4 regions of the Jejuibacter sp. L23 genome follow, and region 1 is predicted to be linked to each of the others. Evidence: predicted binding sites of a transcription regulator. Region 1 holds the regulator's gene; each other region holds the start of a gene.

Region 1 (7,505 bases):
AAGACGCCGACATCGATGAAGGCATGGCGCGTTTCGCCAAAGCGGTGCAGAAAATTGCCCTGGGATGATTATTTGTGGCTTTGCAGACGGCGGCGTAGCCAGGCGCCGTGGTGGGGGCGCTGATGCCAGGCCACGGAAGAGATGGTATGCATCGCATTCAGATGGCTGAGGATGCGATCCAGATGGCGCTCCATGGTACTCATTGGGCCAATGGTGAGCGCCTCGGGGTCGTCCAGTACGTGAATGGCCCCGCTGTCGTCGGGGTTGTCCCAGGTCAGCCGTTGCTGGCAGCGCTGAATAGCGATTTCACAGGATTGCAGATAGCGTTGGGCCAGCGCTGGCGTCAGCATATTATGCTCGCGCGCCAGGATCGTCATGGCGTTAATATGCTCGACGATAAACTGGCTGTGGGTTACCCATAGCTTCATATCGGCCAGGTAACGGTTATTGAATGATGGCTCCTGCATTGCCTGATTTAGCGAGTTATAGAGCGCATTATGGGCCTGATTGACCCGCATTCGCTCCCAGGCCAGCGGGCCGGGCTGTGGATCGTCGCTCAGGATCTGGCGGATGGCCTGCTGGTCGCGCTCCAGCGCATCGTGGGCATTCTGTCGTAGCAGGCCGCTCTGCCACTGAGGCCACAGCCAGACCATGCCGCCAAAGGCGATCAGGCAACCGAGCAGCGTATCCACCAGTCGGGTCATAATAAACTGCTCACCGCTCAGCGAAAGCAGTTGCAGGCTGTACACCGCAGTGATGGTAAATCCGACGGTCGCCAGCGCGTAATGTTTACGGATTATCAGGTAGCCAATCAGCGTTATCAGCAGCATTCCCGCCAGAATATAGCCCTGGGGTACGTTAAAGTGCAGCGCGCCCGCCGCAATTAACAGACCCGCGATAGTTCCCCCCGCCCGGTGCAGAATGCGTACCCGGGTGGCGCCATAGCCGTTCTGGGTGACAAACATGATGGTCATCAGTATCCACCAGGGTTTGGGCAGATTGAGCGCGGCGCCAAGCAGACTGGCGATGGCAAGCATGGTTCCAATGCGCGCTGCGCTACGCAGCGCCGAGGACTTCAGCGACAGATAGCTGCGCAGCGCCCGAAGCAGCGGAAGATGCTGTTGCCGGTCGGCCATCAGATCCCGAATATAGAGCGGGCGCTGGGTGCGCAGTAGTCGGGCGATACGGCTGAAGTGATAGTGGCAGAACTGCCCCACCGGGTTTTCCGGATGCTGGCGGGCAATCTTTTCCAGCGCGGAGATGGGTTTTTCCATGCTAAAGCGCCGGGGATAGCGGTGGTAGAGTATATCGTCGCTGACTACGCGCAGTCGGGCGGCCACGGTACGGGCCGCCCAGCGAATCACCGGTTCCGCGTGGCTCTGCTCTACCAGTTTCTGTACCTCTTCAGGCTGGTGAAGGCTGACGGAAATATGCTCCTGAAGATCCAGCGCCACCTGAAAGACGCGCAGCAGGCGCTTATAATCATTCTGGCGGCTGGTGGCAGATAGCATATGCAACTGCTGATAACAGAGGCTGATGAGATCCACCACCTTTTGCTGACGAATCAGCAGCGGCGGCAGCGCATTTTCCGGATCGGTATGCTGGGTCAGCAGGCTGTATTTGGCTTCGCAGTAGTCCGCCAGTTCGCGATAGAGCAGGCTCAGGGTCTCGCGTAGCGGCTGTTCACGCCACATCCAGAACCAGAACCAGTTAAAGGCGCCGTACCACAGGGTGCCGAGCGCATACAGCAGCATCGGCTGCCAGACCGGCATATTGCCGGCCAGCCCCAGAGTAAAGATCGCGGCGATAAGCGAAGCAGGCAACAGGCGGCCATGCAGGGCGCTGATTTCCGCCGTAACGCCCAGTAACAGCGCCATTCCGAAGAAGATGGCGGCCAGTGGCAGCTTTTCCATCAGCAGTAGCTGAACCATCAGGCTGCTAAAGGCGAACAGCGAGCCGCCGACGATCAGGCGTTTAAAGAAACGTTTATGGGGGGTATCCAGGCCCGCGATATTGCAACAGGCGGGAACCAGCGAGAAGAGCAGGCCCTGTTGCAGGCTACCGAATATTAGCCCGATAATCACCGGCAGCGACAGTACCAGGGTCTGACGCAGCGCATAGTTAACTTCGGGGTGATAGATCAGTCGGCGCATTGGCACAGGGTAACGCGTCAGTGGCAAAGAGAAAAACGGCGCGTTGCCACAACACGCCGTTACAGACCGGGATTAACGGGTACCGAAGACGACGATGGTTTTCCCGTGTGCGGAGATCAGGTTTTGATCTTCCAGCATCTTCAGAATACGGCCAACGGTTTCGCGGGAACAGCCCACGATCTGCCCAATTTCCTGACGGGTGATTTTGATCTGCATTCCGTCTGGATGGGTCATTGCGTCCGGCTGTTTTGCCAGGTTTAGCAGGGTCTGTGCGATACGACCTGTCACATCCAGGAAGGCGAGATTGCCCACTTTCTCTGAGGTGACCTGCAGACGGCGGGCCATCTGCGAGGAAAGGCGCATCAGAATGTCCGGGTTTACCTGGATCAGCTGACGGAATTTCTTATAGGAGATTTCAGCGACTTCGCAGGCGGTTTTCGCCCGTACCCAGGCGCTACGCTCCTGGCCTTCTTCGAATAGCCCCAGTTCACCAATGAAATCCCCCTGATTCAGGTAAGAGAGGATCATCTCTTTCCCTTCCTCATCTTTGATAAGTACTGCGACAGAGCCCTTAACGATGTAATAGAGGGTTTCGGCTTTTTCACCCTGATGAATAAGTGTGCTCTTCGATGGATACTTATGAATGTGGCAATGAGACAAAAACCATTCGAGAGTCGGGTCTGTTTGCGGTTTGCCAAGCACCATGCGCGGTTATCCTCTGGTTATAAGCTGACGCCCGGAAGAATATGGGCCTCCGGGCGTATTGATCGTTTGTCCCCGCTCTTGGGGATCTGGCATGAGAAAAGCCTGTAAGCTACATAAATTTCACGTGAAATTTCATCCCGTACGCGCTTCGCCGCGCCGCGAGAGGGTATCCTCAGTGTTTTAGCATAGCTTTTTCCGGGTGTCTCCTATTGTCTCGTTTCAGCTTGACCCGGATCGCCTTCTGTTGCGACTTTCTTTGCGGCGGCTTACTCTGTGGGGAAAATGGCTTGATGGGAGCGACAACATGCAGTCACGAGTAAAATGGGTTGAGGGCCTGACTTTCCTGGGTGAGTCCGCCTCCGGGCATCAGGTGCTGATGGACGGGAATTCCGGCGACAAGGCCCCCAGTCCGATGGAGATGGTGCTGATGGCGGTGGGAAGCTGTAGCGCCATCGATGTGGTCTCTATTCTGCAAAAGGGTCGCCACGGCGTGACCGACTGCGAGGTGAAGCTAACCTCGGAGCGTCGTGAAGAGGCGCCGCGCCTGTTCACTCATATCAATCTGCACTTTATCGTTACCGGCCAGGATCTGAAAGACAATGCGGTGTCGCGTGCGGTGGATTTGTCTGCCGAGAAATACTGCTCTGTGGCGCTGATGTTGGGTAAAGCGGTGAATATCACCCATTCATATGAGGTGGTGGAAGGCTGATGCTGGCTGGGGAGGGGAGACAGATTCCCCTCCCCAGCCAGGGATTAGGCTATCTTTTTACCTTCCATAATGCGCCGCACCAGCGGCGTCATAATCAGCTCCATCGCCAGTCCCATCTTGCCGCCCGGCACCACCAGCGTATTGATATGCGAGATAAACGAGCCCTGCAGCATCGCCAGCAGCCAGGGATAATCGACCTCCAGATCCCGGAAGTGGATCACCACAAAGCTTTCATCCAGCGACGGGATCTCTCTGGCGGCGAAGGGATTAGAGGTATCTACCGTCGGCACGCGCTGGAAGTTGATGTGGGTACGTGAGAACTGCGGGGTGATGTAGTTAATGTAGTCTTCCATCGAACGCACCACCGAATCCATCACGGCTTCACGGGAATGGCCGCGCTCGCTGGTGTCGCGCACCAGTTTCTGAATCCACTCCAGGTTGACGATGGGTACTACGCCGACCAGTAGATCCACATGCTGCGCCACATCGTGCTGCGAGGTGACCACGCCGCCGTGCAGCCCTTCGTAGAACAGTACGTCCGTAGGTTCTGGTAGCGGCTGCCAGGGAGTAAAGGTGCCTGGCACCTGATCCCAGGGCACTGCTTCATCGTAGGTATGTAGATATTTGCGGGACTTTCCCGTACCGCTATGACCATATTCGGTAAAGGTATTTTCCAGCAGACCAAAGTCATTGGCGTCCGGGCCGAAATAGCTGATATGGCGCCCTAAATCCCGGGCCTTGCGAATCTCCATATCCATTTCCGGGCGGGTATAGCGGTGGAAACTGTCACCTTCGAGCTCGGCGGCTCTGAGCCCGAGTTCGGCGAAAATCTTACGAAATGCGATGCTGGTGGTGGTGGTTCCCGCACCGCTGGAACCGGTGACGGCGATAATCGGATGCCTGGTGGACATAGCTGAGCAACTCCTTGAGTACAGGGGTGTAGCCACTGAAACACGGCGAATTGTTTGGTAAACCAGATATTAGCCGCGGAATTGCGAGCGCGGCATGATGTTGACCGTTTCATAAAGTTCCGACCATACCACAACGGCTTCGCCGGTTTGTAGCTGATGCTTTACATCCGCCACTTTTTGTTCGAGCGAACGCTCATGTTCACCGTAATCGGTGCCTTCGCGCAACACAAAGGCTTCTATCAGGCTATCCAGCGTTTCCGCCGATATCTGCTGCCAGGGAATAATCATTTATCCATCCAGGAATTGACTTAACCAGTCGGGAATACGTTTTTCCAGCCACATTTCCGGGTGTCGTAGTGTTCCCCCCACGAAGCCGACGTGGCCACCGTGCTCGGTCAGCTGATACTCAATGTTGGGGGGCAGATGGTCGAGATCCGGAATGACCTGGTGATCCATAAAGGGATCGTCTTTCGCGTGGATAATCAGCGTCGGTCGGGCGATTTGCGGCAGCATTGGCAGTGCGCTACAGCGTCGGTAGTAGTCCAGAGCATCACGAAAACCGTGGATTTTCGAGGTAATCAGATCGTCGAATTCCCGGATGCGGCGAATGCGTTTCAGACGGGCCCTGTCGATGGGCAGGGTTCCGGGCCAGGCCTTGAGTTTGCGCCCGGCGTTAGCCTTCAGCAGATTCAGCAGATAGCGCTGGTAGAAACGGGAAAACCCTTTTTCCATATGGTAGCAGCAGGGCTCCAGCATCAGCGGCGCCGACACCACGACGCCAGCCGCCAGCGAACAGGCTTTTTCCTGTTGGGCCATCAGGCAGGCCAGCATATTACCGCCCAGCGAAAATCCCACCGCGGCGGTCGGACGAGCGCCGTAGCGCCGGCGCAGCCAGTCCAGGAAGTAGCTGGCATCGTTAGTTTCGCCGGAGTGATAGATGCGGTTCATGCGGTTTGGTTCGCCGCTACAGCCGCGAAAGTGCATCACCACGCCCAGCCAGCCGCGCTGTTTTGCCGCATTCATCAACCCGTGAGCGTATGGGCTGTGCAGGCTGCCCTCCAGGCCGTGAAACACCACCAGGCGCGGCTTATGCTGTGCTTTTGACGGGTGTTCGCTCCAGGCGAGGTCGATAAAATCGCCGTCCGGCGTATCGATTCTTTGCCACCAGGGGGTAAAGCGCAGCCGACGGCGTATCAGGCGCGGCAGCATGGTTTGCATATGCGGATTGCGTGCGCCGATCATTGGGCGGAAAAGCTGCGTCTCGTCACTATTGGCGGAGAGTTCTGCAGGGGTAATTTCTGCCATGGTACAGAGTAATTTTAGTTAATTAATCCACCATCATACCGGTAAATCCGTAGATTGTTGATGCTTTTTTTGGTCTGTTTAATTCGTCTCAAAGAGGGGGACCCACAGTTAAGGAATGCTTATTAAATCAATCCTGTGAGGAATACGTCATAATGAATCAGAATAAGAATACCCGTGCTGAAATGTTTTATCTACGGAGGTATTCAGTCCATGTTAAGGCGATTGCCGTTGCGGTTAATACTGAAACCTATTCTGGTGAGCACATCCTGAATATGCTGGTTTCTCTTTTACGTCAATCGGTTATTGGTAAAGCATTCGAATACCCCTGGCATTTTTAAGTATATCAGGCGAAGCGTTTTATTCCCTTCACTGACGGCATTTATATTCCGTCTAAATCTGTCGCCCATGGTCAGTTGATCCCACAACATGTTAATTCCCATGGGAATCATCAGGAAATAAGCAAAGAGCTCGATCTGATCGTGCCTGTGTCGTGAGGGAGAAAACGAGATTATTGATGTAGCCGATGCGGGCCCGCCAGTTGCTGCGGGCCCGAAAGGGGTTACAGGAAGCCGTCTGTTTTTAGCAGCTTTTCCAGAGTACTGACTTCGGTGTTCAGTTCCGTTTCGTCGTTTTCCAGCAACTGGGCGTGCTTCTGGCGGAAAGCGGAACGTAGCGCTTTCAATATTTCCACGCTGCGGGCCGTGACCTGATGTTCATTCCCATGTCCGGCAAGCTGACTGGACAGGTTCTGGCTTTTGGTGATGATCTCCTCGACTGACGGCAGATAGCGGTTCAGGAAATCCTGGCCGGGCTGCATATCCCGCGGGTCGGTCAGCATGCAGTGCTGGATAAGCCGCGCATACTTAATAATGCCTTTAAGTTCGCTGTGAACAGCGCCTTCCAGATTTTCCAGACTCTCCAGGCGGGCTATTTCCGTTTCAAACGGTGCCAGTTCCGGTTCGTCCTCGCTGTTATCAGGCTCCTTGTCTTCGTCAAACGCTTCCTCTTCGTCGTCTTCATCCTCTTCTTGCGCGGCTTGCCGCTCCTGGATAAACCGCGGATACCAGTACTTACAGTAAGTGACGAAAAGGGCAATAATCGCACCAGTATAGAAGGGGCTGTTGAGAAGCGTATAGGCTTCTATATAACTACCGATAACGAAGCTCCACAGCGCCATATACCAGTAATGGATGCCGCGCCATTTTCCCAGACTGTTTAGCAGATACACCAGCAGCGCCATACTGCCAGCCCAGAACGGGAGCGCCAGAATATCGCCAGTGGGGATCCAGAGCAGACCGGCGGCTATTCCCATCGCAAGAGCCCTACGGTCAAAAAGCAGAGTCCGGAACAGAATCGTGAATCCTGCCCAGCAGAATACCAGGATGGCGCCATCAAGGGAGCCCTCATCTTCCGGGAGCGGGGGATGGAGTTCCGTAGCCAGTGGCTGGAAGTTATTCATGAATCCTCTTGCCAGGACGAACAGCAAAAATACAAGCGTAGCGCGTTTCCAGCGTTTATCGGTCAACCTTTCGGCAAGGCGTTGCTCAAGACTGCTCATGTTATGCCTGCTCTACTTTTCCCGCGCCGCCGTTGGCGATATTCGCAAGGCGAAGGCGCAGGTCGTTTTCCATGGATGACAGCTCTTTTTCCACTTCGCTGCGACGCTTGCGGGCGTCGCTGGCGATATTGACCGACTCTTCAATAGTGTTCAGCAGACGGGAC
Region 2 (7,505 bases), 1.8 Mb from region 1:
AGATAGCTGGGCATATAAGAGGTCAGCATATAATTCGACACGTTAAACAGCAGTACCAGCCCCATACATTTGAGGATCTGATTGCGATTCTGGTGCAGCATTTTTAACAGGCCGAGCTGCGGCTTGCTGTGCTCCAGGGCATCCTGTTTTTCCATATGCTCTTTAAACGCCGGTGTCTCTTCGAGCTTAAGGCGGATATAGAGACCAAAAATGCCTAACGGCGCGGCCAGGAAGAAGGGGATACGCCAGCCCCAGTCGAGCATCGCCTGTTCCGGCAGCAGAGCGGTCATGAGGGTAACCAGGCTGGCGCCCAGCAGGTAACCTCCCAGAGTGCCAAATTCCAGCCAGCTTCCCATAAAGCCGCGCCGCTTATCGGTGGAATATTCGGCAATAAAGGTCGCCGCACCGCCGTATTCACCGCCGGTGGAAAAGCCCTGCACCAGGCGAGCGACCAGCAGCAGGATGGGCGCGGCGATGCCAATGCTGCCATAGTCGGGGATGAGCCCGATACAGAAGGTGCCGATCGACATCATGATCATCGTCAGGGCGAGGATCTTCTGGCGGCCAAAGCGGTCGCCCAGCGGACCAAACACCATTCCGCCGATAGGGCGCACCAGGAAGGCGGCGGCAAAGGTGCCGAACGAAGCAATCAGCTGTGCGGCGCCGCTGGCATCGGGGAAAAAGACCTTGCCGATAATCACAGCCAGATAGCTGTATACCCCGAAGTCGAACCACTCCATGGTATTGCCCAGCGCGGCAGCGCCAACGGCGCGCTTTAATAGCTTGCGGTCAACAATAGTAATATCGCTAACGGTTAATTCCTGTGCCGATGGCTTATGGTTATTCTGGTTATTCGGTATCGATCCTGTACTCATAAACTCCCCGTAAATCTGGATGGAGCACTCTTATAGCTTTCGCTGCCGTCACGCTTATACAGTAAGGAAAGCTATAAAAGGCCGGTAATACCGCCATTCCCGTAAAAATGGCGGCCGACCACCTTAAAGAAAACGGCATCATGGCGCAATCCCATATAATTAACCCCCGGTTATTGCATGGCGTCTTTATTAATAATGAGAAACTTAAATAAACATATTGATATATTATCCGGATACTTTTTCTTATTATGATGAGAATGACCCCAAACTAACTGTACGTTTTAGATGCAATCCTTACAGGCAAAGGATGCTATCATTGTCGGCCACTTTATCCGGAATGCTCACTGTGACCTCATTTGCCGAACTCAACGCGCTGTCCGCGCAACAGCTCTCTAACCTTAACGAACTGGGCTACCTGACCATGACGCCGGTTCAGGCCGCGGCGCTACCGGCGATCCTCGCAGGAAAAGACGTGCGGGCGCAGGCGAAAACCGGCAGCGGTAAAACGGCGGCCTTTGGTCTGGGGCTGTTGCAGCGCATTGATAGTGGACGTTTTAACACTCAGTCGCTGGTGCTGTGCCCGACCCGTGAACTGGCCGACCAGGTGGCGAGCGAACTGCGCCGTCTGGCGCGGGCGATACCTAACATTAAAGTGCTGACTCTGTGCGGCGGCGTGCCGTTCGGCGCCCAGCGTGATTCGCTGACTCACGCGCCCCATATTATTGTCGCCACGCCGGGTCGCCTGTTAGATCACCTGAAGAAAGAGACGGTCAGCCTGGCGGCGTTGCAGACCCTGGTGCTGGATGAAGCCGACCGGATGCTCGATATGGGCTTTGCCGATGCCATCGATGAGGTCATCACCCATGCTCCCGACCAGCGCCAGACGCTGCTGTTTTCCGCCACCTGGCCCCAGGCGATTGCCGCCATCAGCCAGCGTATTCAGCGCTCTCCGCAGACCATTGAGATTGATGCGGTGGATGAACTACCTGCGGTAGAACAGCGCTTCTACGAGGTACCCCGCAGCGGCAAAATCGCTCTGCTGCAACAGCTTCTGAGCCGTGAACAGCCCGCATCCTGCGTGGTGTTCTGCAATACCAAAAAGGATTGTCAGGCGGTGTGCGATGCCCTGAACGCCAGCTGCCAGAGCGCGCTGGCGCTGCACGGCGATATGGAGCAGCGCGATCGTGACCAGACCCTGGTGCGTTTTGCCAACGGCAGCTGCCGGGTACTGGTGGCGACCGACGTAGCGGCGCGCGGGCTGGATATCAAGACGCTGGAGATGGTGATTAACTACGAACTGCCGTGGGACCCGGAAGTGCACGTGCACCGCATTGGTCGTACCGCCCGGGCCGGTAAAAGCGGTCTGGCCATTAGCCTGTGCGCCCCGGAAGAGGCCCAGCGCGCCAACCTGCTGGAAGAGATGCTGAATATCAAACTCCAGTGGTTGCCGCAGCCAGGCGGGCTGCGCATCACGCCGCTGGAGGCCACGATGGCGACGCTGTGCATCGACGGTGGCAAAAAAGCCAAAATGCGCCCTGGCGATATTCTGGGTGCGCTAACCGGTGAAATGGGTCTGGACGGCGCCGATATCGGCAAGATTGTGATCCACCCTATGCATGCTTATGTAGCGGTTAAGCAAAGCCAGGCGCGCCATGCCTGGAAGCAGCTACAGCAGGGCAAAATTAAGGGCAGGGCGGTAAAGGTGAGGTTGTTGAAGTAGGGCTGGGTACATAAGAAATCCATCGACTGGTATGGATTTCTTATCGATAAGCTATCAGCTACAGGGAATTCATGCGTTATACTGGAATAGTTTCTTAAGTTTCTCCGTGAGACTCAGTTGCGTATAATCAACTTTTTTTAACTGCTGTACTTTTTCTTCAAGGATTCTGTTTTTTTCTAGCGCGCTATCAAGGGAAGCATGTATGGTTTGATACTGGGTGGTATTCTTTTTCTCCAGTGAATCTATTTTTTCGAGATGTTCTTTGTTTTGAGTTGACTGAGTCTGGAGCCGGTTTTGATAGTTCTGGATGGTATTTTTTAACTCTGTTACCTCTTTTTTTATGGATGAGATGAGAACCCTGGCTTCATTCGGCATAATAGGGTCGGATAATATCTTCATATAAACAACATTCGAGAACTTCTGATGCAAAAAGTGGTAATGCCTCTCCATTTCATTATCGTTAATGTCTGCGTTCTTTAGTTCCGACCACAATCGCATTTTGCTGCCTAATGATACTTCGATAATGGGGATGTTATGATCGTAGAAATCTTTGATTTTAATATCTTCACAGGCATGAGTGACTTTAACCTCAATCGCAACCTTACCACCCCATTTTCTTGCCAGTGATTCTGGCTTTTTAAAGAATCCCATCAGATCAGGGATGTAAGTTGCGCCATTTTCAAATCTTATATTTAAATCATCTTTCTTGATCTTATCGAATTCAATTTCATAAATTTTATCTTTGTCCTGGAATTTTATGGTCTGCATTTCGGAAAGTACCAGGATTGCTATTTCATGTGACATTAAATCTGAATCCGAATGCTGGGGTTCGGTGTCGGTAGCCGGACGGGACTTGTATCTAAAAAAAACGCTTTTGGATGTTTTTACATCAACCAGTTCTGAGCGTTTATTTTTATTAGATTGTGTGCTCATAAATGTTAATAAGGAGAGCTCTTCGGGATTTTCCCTTCTCATTTTCATTACTTCCCATATATAGAATAGTCTTTCCTTATCCATGGTCTTATTTTTAATATACTCACGATTCCCTTTGTAAGCGTATGCCCATATCTTTTTCCTTGCCATTGTTCTCCTCCAGCTACCATAGGTGTGATATGCCATGGAATTATGTTAATTCATTTTATGCAGCACGATATATCATTTTGCAAGTTTTTTATCTTTAGGGCAATTCGTTCCATCACAACCGGACTATGGTGGCATGACGGATTCCCTATAAACGTGATATTTGATGATATAGCAGATGAAGAATGGTTTGATGCAGAAACAGGCATCCAGTCACAAAATATGCAATTCCCATAAAAAAATCCACGCAACTGCGTGGATTTTTGTGTTTTATCCGTCTGGCGAGAGATTCAGCGAATCCCCTAAGACAGCAGCAACGCTTAGACGTTAAACAAGAAATTCATCACATCGCCATCCTTAACGATATACTCCTTGCCTTCGGCGCGCATCTTACCGGCCTCTTTGGCACCCTGTTCGCCCTTATAGGTAATAAAATCCTCGTAGGCGATGGTCTGGGCACGGATAAAGCCTTTTTCGAAGTCGGTGTGAATTTTACCGGCCGCCTGTGGGGCGGTGGCGCCAACCGGAATGGTCCAGGCGCGCACTTCCTTCACGCCTGCGGTGAAGTAGGTCTGCAGGTTCAGCAGTTCGTAACCAGCGCGAATCACGCGGTTCAGGCCCGGCTCTTCCAGACCCAGCTCCTGCATAAATTCGTCGCGCTCGTCGTCTTCCAGCTCGGCGATATCGGCTTCTACGGCGGCGCAGACCGCAACCACCACTGAACCTTCACCGGCGGCGATTTCGCGGACCATGTCCAGGTACGGATTATTTTCGAAACCGTCTTCGTTAACGTTGGCGATATACATGGTGGGCTTCATGGTCAGGAAGCTCAGGTAGCGGATCAGCGCTTTCTCTTCTTTGCTCAGATCCAGGCTACGCAGCATACCGGCCTGCTCCAGCTGCGGCAGGCACTTTTCCAGCACCGCCAGCTCGGCTTTAGCGTCTTTATCGCCGCCTTTGGCCTTCTTCTGTACCCGGTGAATGGCGCGCTCGCAGGTGTCCAGATCAGACAGCGCCAGCTCGGTGTTGATCACTTCAATATCTTCCGCCGGGTTTACCTTGCCCGCGACGTGGATGATATTGTCGTTCTCAAAGCAGCGCACCACGTGGCCGATAGCTTCAGTCTCACGGATGTTCATCAGGAACTGGTTGCCCAGACCTTCGCCTTTGGATGCGCCTTTCACCAGGCCCGCGATATCCACGAACTCCATGGTGGTTGGCAGCACGCGCTGCGGTTTTACGATTTCGGCAAGTTTGTCCAGACGCGGATCGGGCATCGGCACCACGCCAGTGTTCGGCTCGATAGTACAAAACGGGAAGTTCGCCGCTTCAATGCCTGCTTTGGTCAGGGCGTTGAACAGAGTGGATTTACCCACGTTCGGCAGGCCGACGATACCGCATTTGAATCCCATGGTTTAGATCACCTTAATTGCTTGATAATCATCAGGTTATAGGCTGCCTGATGATGAAAAACGAATGACTATGGCTATTATACACCTAAACCCGGCGCCCAGGGGGGAGAAATCCCGCCCGTGGCCGGGACAGGGGGCTACTGCGCTTTAAAGCTATGCAGCCGGCTGGTTGCCTTCGCCAGCCCCTCTTTAAACCACACTTCGGTGCAACGCGCCGCTTCGTCTACGGCTTCGTCAATCAGCTTCTGTTCGGCTGCCTGAGGTTTGCCCAGTACAAAACCGACAACCTTGTTTTTATCGCCCGGATGGCCGATTCCTACGCGAAGACGGTGAAAGTTGGGGTTATTGCCCAATTTGCTGATGATGTCTTTAAGCCCGTTATGACCGCCGTGGCCGCCGCCGAGTTTAAACTTTGCCACGCCCGGAGGCAGGTCGAGCTCATCGTGGGCCACCAGAATTTCGTCCGGATTAATACGGTAGAAACTCGCCAGTGCAGCCACCGCTTTACCACTCAGGTTCATAAAGGTAGTGGGGACCAGCAGGCGCACATCCTCGCCATTAATGTTGATGCGGGCGGTATAACCGAAGAATTTCGCCTCTTCTTTCAGCGGCTGGCCGTGGCGCTCAGCCAGCAGATCCACATACCAGGCCCCGGCGTTATGGCGGGTAGCGGCATATTCCGCACCCGGGTTGGCGAGGCCGACAATCAGTTTAATCGTCACATCACTGTCCTAAAGGGTTTGACCTGCGCGCTAGTGTACTGTGCCGAAGGCGCGATGACAAAAGGCGTACGCCGCTTTGGTTGTGAATGATAATAATCACTTATACCAATCATTCAAAATGTAAGATGTTCAGTAGGTTATTTGTAAAGTTTTGTTAGTCAAATGTTCTGAGTTGTGATCGAGACCGCACACATTGAAATGAGTAATTGCCTATACTTTGACTTACAAGGAAAGGGGATATTCCCTGGCGACCCAAGGTTCCGGAGGTGACAGATGAAACGCAAAAACGCTTCATTACTCGGCAATATGTTGATGGGGTTGGGGTTAGTGGTAATGATTGGCGGCGTAGGCTATTCCGTACTTAACCAGCTTCCACAGCTTAATTTACCAGAATTTTTAGCCCACGGTGCGGTATTCAGCATCTTTGTTGGCGCAATTCTGTGGCTGGCGGGGGCACGTATTAGCGGTCGTGAACGGGTGACAGATCGCTACTGGTGGGTACGGCACTACGATAAACGCTGCCGTCGCAGCGGCGGCAGGCAGCATCACCACAGTTGATGCTCGTTCGCCAGGTCATGAAGAAGGCGCCGTCTGATACGGCGCTTTTTTGTTGTATACAGAAAACCCCCAGCTAGGCTGGGGGTTCCGTGAAGCTTTCAGCTATAAATCAGTTATATAAACCCCTTTTGATTTGTTAAAACACCTTGCGGTCTGGCAACTGCAAGGGTTAAACAAGAAATCAAAAGGGGGTCCCAATGGGGGACGAAAAGAGCTTAGCGCATACCCGATGGAACTGTAAATATCACATAGTTTTTGCGCCGAAATACCGGAGACAGGTGTTCTATGGAGGGAAGCGCAGGGCGATAGGTAAGATCTTAAGAAAGCTGTGTGAATGGAAAAGTGTGAAGATACTGGAAGCGGAATGCTGTGCAGATCATATCCATATGCTTGTGGAGATCCCGCCGAAGATAAGCGTGTCGAGCTTCATGGGTTATCTGAAAGGGAAAAGCAGTCTGATGCTGTACGAGCAGTTTGGAGATCTGAAGTTCAAATACAGGAACAGGGAGTTCTGGTGTCGTGGGTATTATGTAGACACGGTGGGCAAGAACACGGCAAGGATACAGGAATACATAAAGCACCAACTGGAGCAGGACAAGCTGGGAGAACAGTTATCGATTCCGTATCCAGGTAGCCCGTTTACGGGCCGTAAGTAACGAAGTTTGATGCAAATGTCAGATCGTATGCGCCTGTTAGGGCGCGGCAGGTAAGAGAGCCTTATAGGCGCATCTGAAAAACCTCCGGCTATGCCGGAGGATATTTATTTTATCTCGTATTCAGGCCAGCGCTTCGTCGCGATCGGCGAAGAAGGCCAGGCGACCGGGAATGGGCTGAATACCGGCCCGGGCCAGAGTCCGCAGCGGCTGGAATTCCAGATTACAGATGCGCAGTTCACAGCCTTCAGGCAGTTTCGCCACAAAGCGGCGCAGGGCATCCAGCCCTCCCGCGTCAAGCAGCGGTACTGCATCCCATTGCAGTATCAGGATCCGGTGGCCGTTAAGGCGCTGGCTCAGATCGTTAAAGATCCCTTCCGCCGCGGCGAAAAACAGCGGCCCGGTGACACGCAGCGCCAGCACGTCGTCCGGGGTCGTCACCGGCAGTGGCGCCAGCCGGGTCATGCGCGCAATGCGCCGCATAA
Region 3 (7,505 bases), 2.4 Mb from region 1:
CTGGAAGAAGGTGATAAAGCGAATACCGGGACCGTCCACGGTGCCGCAGGATTCGAAGGAGTGAATGCGACCAATAGCTGACATTGCGATGTTATCTCCAGTTGGGCGCCCGCCGGGGCGGGGTTGCGCGGTCTGAGTGCCGCGTCGAGTCAATTTTGTGGGATTCCCTGGCAGGGAGTCTTACAAAAGCGGCTCTATAAAGAAGGCTCCACACCAGGTGGAGCCTTTTTATTTTACACCTTTTCAGTCAATCCCATTAAATGGACTGAGTGAAAGTACGGGTAATAACGTCCTGCTGCTGCTCTTTAGTCAGAGAGTTGAAGCGAACAGCGTAGCCGGAAACGCGGATGGTCAGCTGCGGATATTTCTCCGGGTTTTCCATCGCGTCGAGCAGCATTTCGCGGTTCATGACGTTAACGTTCAGGTGCTGACCGCCTTCGATGCTGGCTTCATGGTGGAAATAACCATCCATCAGGCCTGCCAGGTTGGTCTTACGCACTTCGTCATCTTTACCCAGCGCGTTCGGCACGATAGAGAAGGTATAGGAGATACCATCTTTCGCGTAGGCGAACGGCAGTTTAGCAACGGAAGTCAGAGAGGCAACGGCGCCTTTCTGGTCACGACCGTGCATCGGGTTAGCACCCGGGCCGAACGGAGCACCGGCGCGACGGCCATCCGGAGTGTTACCGGTTTTCTTACCATAAACCACGTTAGAGGTGATGGTCAGAACCGACTGAGTCGGGATAGCGTTGCGGTAGGTGGTCAGCTTCTGAATTTTCTTCATGAAGCGCTCTACCAGGTCTACGGCCAGGTCATCAACGCGCGGATCGTTATTACCGAACTGCGGGTATTCGCCTTCGATTTCGAAGTCGGTCGCCAGACCATCTTCGTCACGAATCGGCTTAACTTTTGCGTACTTGATAGCAGACAGGGAGTCAGCCGCAACGGACAGACCGGCGATACCGCAAGCCATGGTGCGAACAACGTCACGGTCGTGCAGAGCCATCAGAGAGGCTTCGTAGCTGTACTTGTCATGCATGTAGTGGATGATGTTCAGGGCGGTGACATACTGCTTCGCCAGCCAGTCCATGAAGTGATCCATGCGATCCATAACGGTATCGAAGTTCAGCACCTCGTCTTTGATCGGCGCTTCTTTCGGGCCAACCTGCATTTTCAGCTTCTCGTCCACGCCGCCGTTGATAGCATACAGCATGGTTTTCGCCAGGTTTGCACGGGCACCGAAGAACTGCATCTGCTTACCAACGATCATCGGGCTTACGCAGCAGGCGATAGCATAGTCGTCGTTGTTGAAATCCGGACGCATCAGGTCATCGTTCTCATACTGTACGGATGAGGTGTCGATGGAGACTTTCGCGGCGAATTTTTTGAAGTTCAGCGGCAGTTTTTCAGACCACAGAATGGTCATGTTCGGTTCCGGAGACGGCCCCATGGTGTACAGGGTGTTCAGGAAACGGAAGCTGCTTTTGGTGACCAGAGTACGGCCGTCGAGACCCATACCGCCGATAGATTCGGTTGCCCAAATCGGGTCGCCGGAGAACAGTTCGTCATATTCCGGAGTACGCAGGAAGCGAACCATACGCAGTTTCATCACCAGGTGGTCGATCATTTCCTGAGCGTCCTGTTCGGTGATTTTGCCTGCTTTCAGGTCACGGTCGATGTAAACATCCAGGAAGCTGGATACGCGACCGAAGGACATCGCAGCGCCGTTCTGAGATTTAACGGCGGCCAGGTAGCCGAAGTAGGTCCACTGTACGGCTTCCTGAGCGTTGGTTGCCGGGCCGGAGATATCGCAGCCGTATTTAGCCGCCATCTCTTTGATCTGACCCAGTGCGCGATGCTGTTCAGCGATCTCTTCACGCAGACGGATGGTCGCTTCCAGATCTTCGCCGTTCTCCAGTTTGGTCTGCAGAGAGGTAAACTGGGCGAATTTGTCTTTCATCAGGTAGTCGATACCGTACAGCGCAACGCGACGGTAGTCACCGATGATACGACCGCGGCCGTAGGCATCCGGCAGACCGGTCAGCACGCCGGATTTACGGCAGCGCAGGATGTCCGGAGTATAAACATCGAATACGCCCTGGTTGTGGGTCTTACGGTACTCGGTGAAAATCTTCAGGATTTCCGGGTCGATTTCACGATCGTACGCCTTGCAGGAGTTAACGATCATTTTGATGCCGCCGAACGGAATCAGACCACGCTTCAGCGGTTTTTCAGTCTGCAGACCCACGATCTTTTCCAGATCTTTGATGATGTAGCCGGCATCGTGAGAGGTGATGGTAGAAGCTACGGCAGTATCGAAATCAACCGGCGCGTGAGTGCGGTTTTCGATTTTAACGCCTTCCATAACGTCATCCCACAGACGGGTAGTCGCATCGGTAGCGCCCGCCAGGAAGGATTCGTCGCCCTCATACGGGGTGTAGTTTTTCTGGATGAAGTCACGTACGTTGACTTCATTCTGCCAGTCACCTTTAGCAAAACCTTCCCAGGCTGTGGCTAACTTTTCATTAAGCTCGGACATGTAACACCTACCTTCTAATGTGGAGTTCTTATTTACCGCCCGGCGAGACTTAGTGCTTGTCGCCGCCGCGCAGATAAATCACCCAATACGTCAATCCAACCAGTAAACCACCACCGATGATGTTACCGATAGTCACCGGAATCAGGTTATCGGTGATGAAATGGGTTACGGTCAGATGTGAGAAACTTTCCGGCGTAGCGCCAATCGCCTGCCAGAATTCTGGTGAGCCGAAGTTGCGAATCATGATGCCCATGGGGATCATAAACATATTCGCAATGCTGTGCTCAAAGCCGCTGGCGACAAACATGCCGACGGGGAGCACCATAATCATAGCCTTATCCATCAGGCTGCGGCCGGAGTAGCTCATCCAGACCGCCAGGCAAACCATCAGGTTGGCCAGAATACCGAGGCATACGGCTTCGATAAATGTGTGATGCATTTTGTGGTCGGCCGTCTGCAGGACATTCAGTCCCCAACCGCCATTTGCCACCATATACTCACCGGACAGCCAGATGAGTAGAACAAAAAGTAGTGCGCCGATCAGGTTGCCAAGATAGACGTTAATCCAGTTTCTTGCCAGTTGTCCCCAGCTGATCCGGCCGCTGGCTTTGGCGACCACAATCAGTACCGTAGAGGTAAACAGGTCGGCGCCGCAGATCACGCAAAGAATAAGGCCGAGAGAGAAACAGATACCACCGATCAGTTTGGCGATGCCGTAAGGCATATCGGCAGTGCCCGTTGTGGCAGTGATATAAAAGACGAAAGCGATAGAGATGAATACGCCCGCAGTAATGGCTAGAAAAAAAGTGGTCAGCGGATGTTTTGTTGCCTTATAAACACCCGCTTCTTCGGCAACTTTCGCCATAGCGGGTGGAAGTAACAGATCAAAAGGGTTGTCAGCTTTCACACTAACTCTCTCTTAACTAAGTCGGCGAGGAGATACTAACAAAGCATTATAGATGAGAATTTGATGCAGATCATATCTCGCCTGGCTAATGGGCCTGATAAATGTGTGTTTAATGCACATTTTCAGTGTAATTGATTGAATTAATTAGTAAAAATAAATTTTAAGATTTACGTGTTGAGTTGAAATATTTTCGATTCCTCCTCCTGTGCGGTTAATTTATTTGAATTATTGATGAAATTAAGTAACTGAAAGGCAAGACGGGTAAATTATTTATTTACCCATATTTAACCGCAGAGTTACATCTGGGCGACGCTGCGCAAAATAAAAAAACGGGGCGTCAGAAACGCCCCGTAATATAGCAAAATCCGCTCTACCCCAAGAGGGGTAGAATCAATTTTATTGCGCTTTGGTCTGGAATTGCGCCTTGGCGCGCTGAAGTTTTCCCCAGGCTCCCAGCAGCGCGCGATGCGCCGGGAAGGCGTGCAGATCGCTGTCTACCGTCTGCAGCCCGTAGAAGGGGGCTTCACCACTCATCGCCTGACTGGCGGCGTCGACCGTGTCAGCCCCGTACATACGGATAAAGGCATTCAGGTACTGTAGCGGTTCGCGCTCCTCTTCCATTGATAGCAGAAGCAGGGTTTGCAGACAGCGGTAGTAGCGGGCGCGCTCCGGGCTGAAGAGGGAAGCGTTAAACTCCATGGTCCATTCGGTCCAGATCAGCGCCTGATCCAGATCGCCGCCTGCCAGAGCCAGCATAGCCTTCAGCTCGCCAATGCGCAGGGTGTGCCAGCCGTTATCTTTCCCGGTGGCCAGACCCAGCAGTTCGCGAACCCGGGTAAAATCATCCAGTCCTTCGTCGTCCAGGCGTTCAATCAACTGCAGATATTCCTCTTTCTGCCAGCGGCTGTCCGGCAGACTCAGGATGGTATCGCGCAGGTGGCTGCCCATATTGTTATTGGCGAGCCACAAATCTTCCGCCGGATAGATATCGGACATGCCCGGCACCAGAATGCGGCAGGCGTAAACCCCCAGATGCTCGTAGTCGGCGATGTAGACCTCTTTATCTTCGGCATTGAAGATGGCCATCAGCGCGGCGAACTCTTCGGCGGTGGTGCCAGAGAAGTTCCAGTCCACGAACGGGTAATCGGCATCCTGTTTAAACATATCCCAGGAGATCAGGCCGCTGGAGTCGATAAAGTGCGTCTCCAGGTTAGCGTGTTCGGCTACCTCTTCGTCGTCGAAGGTTGGCGGGGTAAAGACATCCAGATCCTTCAGGCTACGGCCCTGAAGCAGTTCGGTAACGGTACGCTCCAGCGCCACGCCGAAGTCAGGATGGGCGCCAAACGAAGCAAAGCAGGTGCCGTTTTCCGGGTTAAACAGCACTACGCAGATCACGGGATATTTACCGCCCAGCGAGCCGTCATAGGCAAAGATCGGGAAGCCTTCGGCTTCCAGCTTTTCAATGGCGGCCACCACGGCGGGATAGCGTGCCAGTACCTCGCCCGGAATCTCCGGCAGGCTGATACTCTCGGCGATAATCCGGTTTTTAATATGGCGTTCGAAAACTTCGGACAGTCCCTGAACTCGCGCCTCGTTGGCGGTGTTGCCCGCCGACATGCCGTTAGACACGTACAGGTTACCGATGATGTTCATCGGAATATAAACGGTCTGATTATCCGACTGACGTACGAAGGGCAGGGCGCACACGCCGCGCTGGGTGTTACCGGTCTGCAGGTCGACCAGTTGGCTGCCGGTCAGCGCGCGATCCGGATCGTAAAAATCATGCAGACGCGGATCCAGGATCCCTTCCGGCAGGCTATCGTCCGCCGGGATCGGGAACCACTTCTCGTTAGGGTAATGCACGAAGGGTGCGTTAGCCTGACTTTCTCCCAGCCAGAAGTCGGCGAAGAAATAGTTGGTGGACAGGCGCTCAAAATATTCGCCCAGCGCCGATGCCAGCGCGGCTTTTTCCGTGGCCCCTTTACCGTTGCTGAAACACAGCGGACACTCCTTATCGCGAATATGCACAGACCAGACATTGGGAACCGGGTTGAGCCAGGAGGCCTCTTCAATATTAAAGCCCAGGTCGGCGAGCTTTTTCTGGAAACCGGCGATGGAATCTTCCAGCGCGGCGTCTTTACCGGGAATAAAGGTTTGAGTCATAGCTGTTCACTTTCGTCGTACGCAAAGCGCGCAATGATACGGGTTTTGGCGGCGGGGTGCCATCTTCCCGGGCGGGGGGAAATAAAGAAAAATGGTGGGCTAACGGTGGGTATCTGGCAGGGGGGCCAGATAATTCTGCCAGGGGGGCGTGTTTTTCTGGTTGAATCTCTGGCTTGCACGGGGCGGCAAACCCTTAACCTCAGGGATTATCCGTTGCAGGCGGCACCACTGAGTGATAAAACCGATAGCCACAGAAGAAACAGATTGCTTAATACATTCGGTGAGGGAAATGACGCAGGTCTATAACTTTAGTTCCGGTCCGGCTATGTTGCCGGTAGATGTCCTTAAACTGGCTCAGGAAGAGCTGTGCGACTGGCAGGGCTTAGGGACTTCCGTGATGGAGATCAGCCATCGCAGCAAGGAGTTTATCGGGGTGGCTGAGCAGTCGGAAAAAGATTTACGCGATCTGCTGCAAATCCCGGATAACTACCGGGTATTGTTCTGCCACGGCGGGGGCCGGGGCCAGTTTTCGGCGCTGCCGCTCAACCTGCTGGGAGACAAAACCACGGCCGACTATGTGGATGGCGGATACTGGGCGGCCAGCGCGGTTAAAGAGGCGAAGAAATATCTGACGCCTAACGTTATCGATGCCAAAATTACCGTCGACGGTAAGCGCGCCCTGAAACCGATGCGCGAATGGCAGCCGACGCCGGGCGCCGCCTGGCTCCACTACTGCCCGAACGAAACCATCGACGGTATCGCTATTGATGAAACGCCGGACTTCGGTGACGACGTCGTGGTCGCGGCGGATTTCTCCTCCACCATTCTTTCCCGCGCTATTGATGTCAGCCGTTTTGGCCTGATCTACGCCGGAGCTCAGAAGAATATCGGCCCGGCAGGGCTGACGCTGGTTATCGTGCGTGAAGACCTGCTGGGTAAAGCCAGCAAGGCCTGTCCTTCGATCCTGGATTACACCGTATTGAACGAGAACGGCTCCATGTTCAATACGCCGCCCACCTTCGCCTGGTATCTGGCGGGGCTGGTCTTTAAGTGGCTGAAAGGCAAAGGCGGTGTGCCTGCCATGGAGGCCATTAACCAGCAAAAAGCGGCGCTACTGTATGGCACCATCGATCGCAGCGATTTCTACCGCAACGATGTCGCCGACGCCAACCGCTCACGAATGAACGTGCCGTTCCAGTTGGCGGACAGCAAGCTGGATGCGCTGTTCCTTGAAGAGTCCTTTGCTGCCGGGCTGCACGCGCTGAAAGGCCATCGGGTCGTGGGGGGAATGCGCGCCTCCATTTATAACGCCATGCCGCTGGAAGGCGTGAAGGCACTAACCGACTTTATGGTCGATTTCGAACGACGTCACGGGTAATCCGGATGCGTCTTTGCCCCGTACCTTGAGTACGGGGCTGGCTATTTTTATTGAGAGTTTTTGACTGTATGCAGGAATCCCTGACCCTGAAGCCGATTGCCCGCGTTGACGGCGCTATCCATCTTCCCGGCTCCAAGAGCGTTTCTAACCGTGCGTTGTTACTGGCGGCTCAGGCCAATGGCACCACGCGTCTGACCAATCTGTTGGACAGCGATGACGTACGCCATATGCTTAATGCCCTTAAGGCGTTGGGTGTGAGCTATCAGCTTTCCGACGATCGCACCATCTGTGAAGTCACTGGCGTGGGCGGCCCGTTGCAGTCTTCCGGCGCGCTGGAGCTGTTTCTGGGGAATGCCGGTACCGCTATGCGCCCGCTGGCGGCGGCGCTGTGCCTGGCGGACAACGACATAGTACTGACCGGCGAACCGCGCATGAAAGAGCGCCCCATCGGCCATCTGGTGGATGCCCTGCGTCAGGGCGGCGCGCAGATCGACTATCTGGAGCAGCAGGATTACCCG
Region 4 (7,505 bases), 2.3 Mb from region 1:
AACCCGGAACAGCATCCGCGCCTCGGCAAAGAGGAGCTGGCATTTATCCGCCAGGATAACGAAGCCCCTGCGGTTACCCAGCCTTTTTTCACCACCCTGAAAGTGGTGGCAAAAAATCGGCGCTTTTACGGCATCGCCATTCCCGCTTTTATGGCGGAGCCCGCCTGGGCGGTAATGAGCTTCTGGGTGCCGCTCTACCTTGCCCGGGAGCACGGTATGGATCTGAAACAGATCGCCATGTTCGCCTGGCTGCCGTTCCTGGCCGCCGATCTGGGCAGCGTGGCCAGCGGCTATATCACCCGTCTGTATACCCGCTGGTTCGGTTTGACCCGGGTCAATTCGGTGGTGGCAAGTTCGGTCACCGGCGCCTTTTTAATGATCTCGCTGGCGGTGGTGGCCTTCACTCGCGATCCGTACGTCACCATTGTGCTGATCTCCATCGGCGGTTTCGGCCATCAGATTATCTCCTGCATGCTGAGCGCGCTGGTGGTGGAGTCCTTCGACAAAGGCCAGATGGCCACCGTTAACGGGATGCGCGGCTCCGCCGCCTGGATCGCCAGCTTTGCATTTTCGCTGATTATCGGCGTTACCGCCGACACCATCGGCTTTAATCCGCTGTTTATCGCCATGGGGCTGTTCGACCTGATCGGCGCCTGTTTCCTGATCGCTTTTATTGCCGAACGCCGCGGGCATCGCATCTGATGAGGTATTACTGATGAAAACCCTGAAACACTGGAGCCTGACCCATTGTGACGATAGCCGCATTACCCTGAGCGTGGAAAACCGGCACCGGCTAACGCTGCACGTGCTGGAGCAGGGACTGTTTCGCGTATCGATACAGCGCGGCGGCAACTGGGCGCTGGATCGCACCTGGAGCATCGCGCCGGATCGGGATGTTCCCTGGGAAGGACGCTCCCGGGACGATATCAGCGGCTTCACCCTGCCGGGCTATACGCTGACTGAACGCGACGACGTACTGGAGATCGCCACCGGGCGACTGCGGGTCACCGTTCACCAGCCGCTGTGGCTGGAGTGGCACTATCGCGACGCCAGCGGTCAGTGGCTTTTCCTTGCCAGCGATCGCCCCACTAGCGCCTATCTGCTTAACGCGCACGGCGACGGCGTCGCCCACTATCAGCGCCGCTTTAAGGACGATCGCTATTACGGGCTGGGCGAAAAGGCGGGGCCGCTGGCCCGTAACGGCAAACGCTATGAAATGCGTAATCTGGACGCCATGGGCTATAACGCCGCCAGTACCGATCCGCTCTACAAGCATATCCCCTTTACCATCACCCGCCGCGATGAGGTCAGCTTCGGGCTGTTTTACGATAACCTGAGCAGTAGCTGGTTCGATCTGGGCAACGAGCTGGATAACTATCATGCCCCTTACCGCCGCTGGCAGGCGGAGTCCGGCGATATCGATTATTACCTGTTTGTGGGCGACCGGGTTCTGGATGTCACCAAAACCTTTGTGCGCCTGACCGGCAAAACGCTGTTTGGCCCACGCTGGAGCCTGGGGTATAGCGGCTCAACGATGCACTATACCGACGCGCCGGATGCCCAGAATCAGCTAATGAACTTTATTCGCCTGTGTCAGGAACACGCCATTCCGTGCGACTCCTTCCAGCTTTCATCCGGCTATACCTCGATTAACGGCAAGCGCTACGTCTTTAACTGGAACTATGACAAGGTGCCTGAGCCGAAAGTCATGAGCCAGGCGTTTCACGATGCCGGCCTGCGGCTTGCCGCCAATATTAAGCCCTGTCTGTTACAGGACCATCCCCGCTATCAGGAGGTGGCCCGCCAGGGGCTGTTTATTCAGGATTCGCAAAGCGATGCACCGGAACGTTCCAGCTTCTGGGACGACGAAGGCTCCAACCTGGACTTTACCAACCCGGCCACCATTGCCTGGTGGCAGGAAGGAGTCACCACGCAGTTGCTGGAGATGGGAATCGACGCCACCTGGAACGACAATAACGAATTCGAAGTGTGGGACGGCGAAGCGCGCTGTCACGGTTTCGGCCAGCCTGTCGCCATTAAGCATATCCGCCCGGTGATGCCGCTACTGATGATGCGCGCCTCAATGGAGGCACAGCAGCGCTTTGCGCCAGAGCTACGTCCGTATCTGATCTCCCGCTCCGGCTGCGCAGGTATGCAGCGCTACGTTCAGACCTGGAGCGGCGATAACCGCACCAGCTGGCAGACGCTGCGCTATAACATCCGCATGGGTCTGGGCATGAGCCTGTCCGGGTTATATAACGTGGGCCATGACGTCGGCGGTTTCTCCGGCGATAAACCCGATGCCGAGCTGTTCGTACGCTGGGTGCAAAACGGCGTGATGCATCCGCGTTTTACCATCCACTCCTGGAACGATGACGGTACCGTCAACGAACCCTGGATGTATCCGGCGGTCACCCCGGCGGTGCGCGCTGCCGTTGAGCTGCGCTATCGCCTGATGCCTTATCTGTACACGCTGCTGTGGCAGGCCCACGCCGACGACGAGCCGATGCTGCGCCCCACGTTCCTCGATCATGAGCAGGATCCTCAAACCTGGCAGGAGTGCGACGAATTTATGCTGGGCCGCGATCTGCTGATAGCCAGCGTCGTAGAGGCAGGTCAGCGCGAACGCACCCTGTGGCTGCCGGATAACGGTCGCGGCTGGTATGACTTCGCAAGCGGCGTCTGGTACGCGGGCGGCCAGCAGGTCACCCTGCCCGCCCCGCTGGAGCATCAGCCCATGCTGGTTCGCGCAGGGGCCGGAGTACCGTTAAGCCAGCGTCTGGCCCATAGCGATGCCCGGGCCGACGACAAGCGTGAGCTGCGGCTGTTTCCGCTGAAAGGGGTCGGGCACTCTCAGGGCGAGCTGTTCGAAGATGATGGCGAAAGTTGGGGTTATAAAGAGGGCAACGCGCTGTGGCTCAGTTGGGAGATGACCTGTAACGCCGATTCCATCAACCTGAAGTTTAACGTTCGCGGCGACTGGCGCCCGGCCTGGTCTGAACTGCACATAACATTACCGGAAGGCGAAACGCGTCGTCTGACTATCGACGGCGTGGAGGGAAATTGCTGGGCGCTTAAATAAAGGCGCTGTCGTTCCCTCTCCCGCCCGGGGAGAGGGAACGCACGGTACCGTTATTCGATACCTTTACTGCGCAGATACTCTTCGTAACCACCGCCGAAGTCGACCACGCCCTGAGGCGTGATTTCCACGATGCGGGTCGCCAGAGAGCTTACGAACTCACGGTCGTGGGAGACAAAGACCAGCGTTCCTTCATAAAGCTCCAGCGCGCTGTTCAGCGACTCGATGGACTCCATATCCAGGTGGTTGGTAGGTTCATCCATCACCAGGATATTGGGGCGCTCCATCATCAACTTGCCGAACAGCATCCGTCCTTTCTCACCCCCGGACAGCACCTTCACCGGTTTGCGGATATCGTCCTGGCTGAACAGCAGACGACCCAGCACGCTACGCACAGCCTGCTCGTCATCTCCTTCCTGTTTCCACTGGCTCATCCAGTCGAAAACATTCAGATCGCAGTCAAAGTCCGCGGCGTGATCCTGAGCGTAGTAGCCAATGCGCGCGTTTTCGGACCACTTCACCGTACCATTGTCTGGCGTCAGTTCGCCCACCAGGGTTTTCAGCAGGGTCGATTTACCCACGCCGTTGGTGCCCAGCACCGCAAGCTTCTCGCCCACTTCCATCAGCGTGCCGAAGCCGCTGAACAGCGGGCCGTTATCGAACCCCTTGCTGAGATCCTTCACTTCCAGCGCATTACGGAACAGTTTTTTATCCTGCTCAAAGCGGATGAACGGGTTCTGGCGACTGGAGGCTTTCACCTCTTCCAGCTTGATTTTGTCTATCTGACGGGCGCGGGAGGTGGCCTGACGCGATTTGGAAGCGTTGGCGCTAAAGCGACTGACGAATGACTGAAGTTCGGCGATCTGCGCCTTCTTTTTAGCGTTATCCGACAACAGGCGTTCGCGCGCCTGGGTCGCCGCGGTCATATACTCATCGTAGTTGCCAGGATACACCCGCAGCGAGCCGTAGTCGAGATCCGCCATATGGGTGCAGACCATGTTCAGGAAGTGGCGGTCGTGGGAAATAATAATCATGGTGCTGTCGCGCTCGTTAAGCACCTGCTCCAGCCAGCGAATGGTGTCGATATCCAGGTTGTTGGTCGGTTCGTCGAGCAGCAGGATATCCGGGTTGGAGAACAGCGCCTGAGCCAGCAGCACGCGCAGTTTCCAGCCAGGCGCCACCTCGCTCATCGGCCCGTAGTGCTGCTCCTGGGGAATGCCCACGCCCAGCAGCAGTTCACCGGCTCGCGCTTCGGCGGAATAACCATCCATTTCGCCGTATTTCACTTCCAGATCGGCAACCTTATAGCCTTCTTCTTCGCTCATTTCCGGCAGAGCATAGATGCGGTCGCGCTCCTGCTTAACTTCCCACAGTTCCGTATGCCCCATGATGACCGTATCCAGCACCGTGTACTGTTCGAAGGCGAACTGATCCTGACGCAGCTTACCGATACGCTCATCGGGATCGTGAGAGACATTGCCGCCGCTCGGCTGCAGATCGCCCCCCAGGATCTTCATAAAAGTTGATTTTCCGCTACCGTTGGCGCCGATCAGACCGTAGCGATTACCGCCGCCAAACTTAACGGAGATGTTTTCGAACAGCGGCTTACTGCCGAACTGCATGGTGACATTACTGGAAACTAACAAGAATCTTCCCCAGGTTGAAAGTGTGATAAACACGACATTATGCCATAAGTGCGTTCAGGGATCGCCCGGATCCAAATCCGTGACAAAATAACCTACACTAATACACAAATTCAGGTGAAAAATGTGATTTCATCCACATCCGAATTTCCTCAGCGCCCCAATGCTCCTATAATGCGCTGGCGGCACTTTCACCGTATCTTAACCAATAGCCTCTGTGGCACCGATAACAACTGCGCGACTTAACTATGAAATTACGTACGCTTTTACTGGCAGCATTTACCCTTGTCGGTTTTTGTAAAACTGCCTCTGCGGTAACCTATCCGCTGCCCCCTGAGGGGAGCCGTCTCGTCGGCCAGAATCAGGTTGTCACCGTTCCGGAGGGTAACAAGCAGCCTCTGGAATACTTTGCGGCACAGTACCAGATGGGGCTGTCCAACATGATGGAAGCCAACCACGGCGTGGATCCCTATCTGCCAAAAGCCGGTACCGTGCTGACCATTCCTCAGCAGCTCATCCTGCCGGATGCGCCGCGTAAGGGCATCATCATCAACAGTGCCGAAATGCGTCTTTACTACTACCCGAAAGACAGCGGTACCGTCGTGGTTCTGCCGATTGGGATCGGCGAGCTGGGTAAAGATACGCCGATTAACTGGACCACCAAGGTAGAGCGCAAGCGCGCGAACCCCACCTGGACCCCGACCGCCAAGATGCACGCCGAATATAAGGCTCGCGGTGAATATCTACCTGCCGTATTCCCGGCGGGTCCGGATAACCCGATGGGTCTGTACGCCCTGTATATCGGCCGCCTGTACGCCATCCACGGCACCAATGCCAACTTCGGTATTGGCCTGCGGGTAAGCCACGGCTGCGTGCGTCTGCGTAACGACGACATTAAGTTCCTGTTCGAGAACGTGCCGGTCGGCACCCGCGTGCAGTTTATCGATGAGCCGGTAAAAACCACGACCGAGCCGGACGGCAGCCGCTATATCGAAGTGCATAATCCGCTCTCTACCACCGAGGCCCAGATGGCCGGTAAAGAAGAAGTGCCGATTGTGTTGACGAAGAAACTGCGTGAAGTGACCGACCAGGCAGACGTCGATCAGAGCGTGGTGCAGCAAGCCGTTGAGAACCGTTCCGGTATGCCGGTACGTCTTAACTGATAGCCGTTATGCCAGCAAAAAAGGCCGCACAAGCGGCCTTTTTTATTATGGGGGCGACGGTTATTCCTGACGCGTCTCGCTAAAGCGGCGGAATAGTTCCAGCGTCTCTTCGCTAACGTGGTGCTCCATCCCTTCCGCATCGCGGCGGGCGGTATCCGGACTCACTCCCAGCGCCAGCAGGAAGTTTTCCACTATCTGATGACGTTCCCGACTCTCCTCTGCCAGCTTCGCCCCTTCTGCAGTCAGAAACACGCCGCGCCAGGGGATCTGCTCGATCAATCCCACCGAGGCCAGGCGCTTGAGCATTTTCGCCACCGTTGGCTGTGAGACCCCCAGACGCGCCGCCATATCCACCTGACGCGCCTCTCCCACTTCGCGGATCAGATCGTCAATCAGCTCAACGTAATCATCGATCAACTCCCGGCGGTGGGCCTCGCGTACCTGACGAAAACCTTCAACGTGGGCTTCCACATCAACCAGCTTTCCTTCTCTGGGGCTTTCTGGCTTACCTGCGCGACGGCTCATTCAACTTCTCCCGGGTGCTGCATATGAAATTTAACGGCCCTTATTGTAAACCAGCATCGCGTAACCACAAAAAATTAACTCAATAGCAATAGCTATGTAATATAGCTTGTGCTATATCTGTATAGAATACAGACGGTCGCAAAGGAAGCGCGGCAACGAGTGAAGAAGGAGGAGCCGATGAATGAATTTAAGAGGTGTATGCTGGTGTTTACCCACTCTCCCTTTCGGGTGCGGCTGATGCTGCTGAACATGCTGTGTGATATGGTGAACGGTAAGGCGTCGCGTTCGAACAACGAGCAACGCTAACCTCCCTTTCCCATACCTCCCCTGACCGGCAACCAGCCAGCGTCGCCTTTCATCCTCTTAATCCTGTTTTTGCGAACTGCCATGCCGCGTCGGCCTTCGCTTTCGGACGAATTAATCCCGGCTATACTCAAACTGCAGGCAAAAAAAATCCGCCGTGAAGGCGGATTTTTCTCTTTCCCTGTAAGAGGGAAGGATTAGAAGCGGTAACCAACACCAGCGATCCAGGTGCCAACGTCAACGCTACGAATACGGCTCTGCTCGTAAGAGAAGTCCAGAGCAACGTTTTCGATCGGGTTGAACTGCAGACCCGCACCGTAAGAGAAGCCTGCGTCGCTCATGTCGCCGTGATCCGGGTACTGGGTGGTCTGGAATTTACCATAGCCCACACCGATTACGCCGTAGATGCTAACCCAGTCAGCCAGACGGTAAGCCGGACCCGCAGTCAGACCATAGTACTGGCCTTTCTGATAGTCACCACCGCGACCGGTACGATCGTGCTCGGTGTAGGTGAAAGAGCCGATAACGCCCAGCGGGCTGTTGTCGAACTCATAACGGTACTTCAGGTTGAAACCGTTAGCTTTGCTGGCAACGCCCTGGAAATCACTCTGCGCGTAGCCACCAGAAACAGTTGCGGTACCGGCCACTGCAGAACCGGCGGAAACGGCCAGAACACAGGCCAGAGCTGAAAGACATGCAATTTTTTTCATAACCACCTCAAATGTGCTTCAAGTAAGTCCTAAGTTATAAATATATCAAACTACTTTAAGAAACTCTGCGGGATTTGCGTTG

The links. The regulator CRP, encoded in region 1, controls carbon source genes, mostly activating them, when cyclic AMP is high. The targets are predictions, from matches to a motif close to ATGTGANNNNNNTCACAT.
Region 2: the regulator CRP is predicted to act here: its motif matches at 5,982-5,999, upstream of pth (aminoacyl-tRNA hydrolase).
Region 3: the regulator CRP is predicted to act here: its motif matches at 3,505-3,522, upstream of focA (formate transporter FocA).
Region 4: the regulator CRP is predicted to act here: its motif matches at 4,847-4,864, upstream of ldtB (L,D-transpeptidase).

Annotation. Positions count from the first base shown of each region.
Region 1 is NZ_CP138199.1:4,798,661-4,806,165, reverse strand. Features, by position in the region: gene argD (bifunctional acetylornithine/succinyldiaminopimelate transaminase) at 1-68, shown strand, start outside; gene SCU88_RS23005 (YccS/YhfK family putative transporter) at 69-2,153, opposite strand; gene crp (cAMP-activated global transcriptional regulator CRP) at 2,226-2,858, opposite strand; gene SCU88_RS22995 (OsmC family protein) at 3,163-3,567, shown strand; gene SCU88_RS22990 (phosphoribulokinase) at 3,612-4,478, opposite strand; gene SCU88_RS22985 (YheU family protein) at 4,548-4,766, opposite strand; gene SCU88_RS22980 (hydrolase) at 4,767-5,783, opposite strand; gene SCU88_RS22975 (hypothetical protein) at 5,936-6,121, shown strand; gene SCU88_RS22970 (5-bromo-4-chloroindolyl phosphate hydrolysis family protein) at 6,343-7,341, opposite strand; gene SCU88_RS22965 (toxic anion resistance protein) at 7,343-7,505, opposite strand, start outside.
Region 2 is NZ_CP138199.1:2,996,436-3,003,940, reverse strand. Features, by position in the region: gene proP (glycine betaine/L-proline transporter ProP) at 1-875, opposite strand, end outside; gene dbpA (ATP-dependent RNA helicase DbpA) at 1,222-2,595, shown strand; gene SCU88_RS13910 (hypothetical protein) at 2,665-3,678, opposite strand; gene ychF (redox-regulated ATPase YchF) at 3,996-5,087, opposite strand; gene pth (aminoacyl-tRNA hydrolase) at 5,225-5,809, opposite strand; gene ychH (stress-induced protein YchH) at 6,083-6,367, shown strand; gene tnpA (IS200/IS605 family transposase) at 6,565-7,023, shown strand; gene dauA (C4-dicarboxylic acid transporter DauA) at 7,144-7,505, opposite strand, start outside.
Region 3 is NZ_CP138199.1:1,890,696-1,898,200, forward strand. Features, by position in the region: gene pflA (pyruvate formate lyase 1-activating protein) at 1-84, opposite strand, end outside; gene pflB (formate C-acetyltransferase) at 257-2,539, opposite strand; gene focA (formate transporter FocA) at 2,589-3,446, opposite strand; gene ycaO (30S ribosomal protein S12 methylthiotransferase accessory factor YcaO) at 3,843-5,609, opposite strand; gene serC (3-phosphoserine/phosphohydroxythreonine transaminase) at 5,899-6,987, shown strand; gene aroA (3-phosphoshikimate 1-carboxyvinyltransferase) at 7,056-7,505, shown strand, end outside.
Region 4 is NZ_CP138199.1:1,807,130-1,814,634, reverse strand. Features, by position in the region: gene SCU88_RS08375 (MFS transporter) at 1-702, shown strand, start outside; gene SCU88_RS08370 (TIM-barrel domain-containing protein) at 716-3,082, shown strand; gene SCU88_RS08365 (ABC-F family ATPase) at 3,133-4,725, opposite strand; gene ldtB (L,D-transpeptidase) at 4,971-5,885, shown strand; gene mntR (manganese-binding transcriptional regulator MntR) at 5,946-6,410, opposite strand; gene mntS (manganase accumulation protein MntS) at 6,588-6,716, shown strand; gene ompX (outer membrane protein OmpX) at 6,911-7,423, opposite strand; gene SCU88_RS08340 (hypothetical protein) at 7,479-7,505, opposite strand, start outside.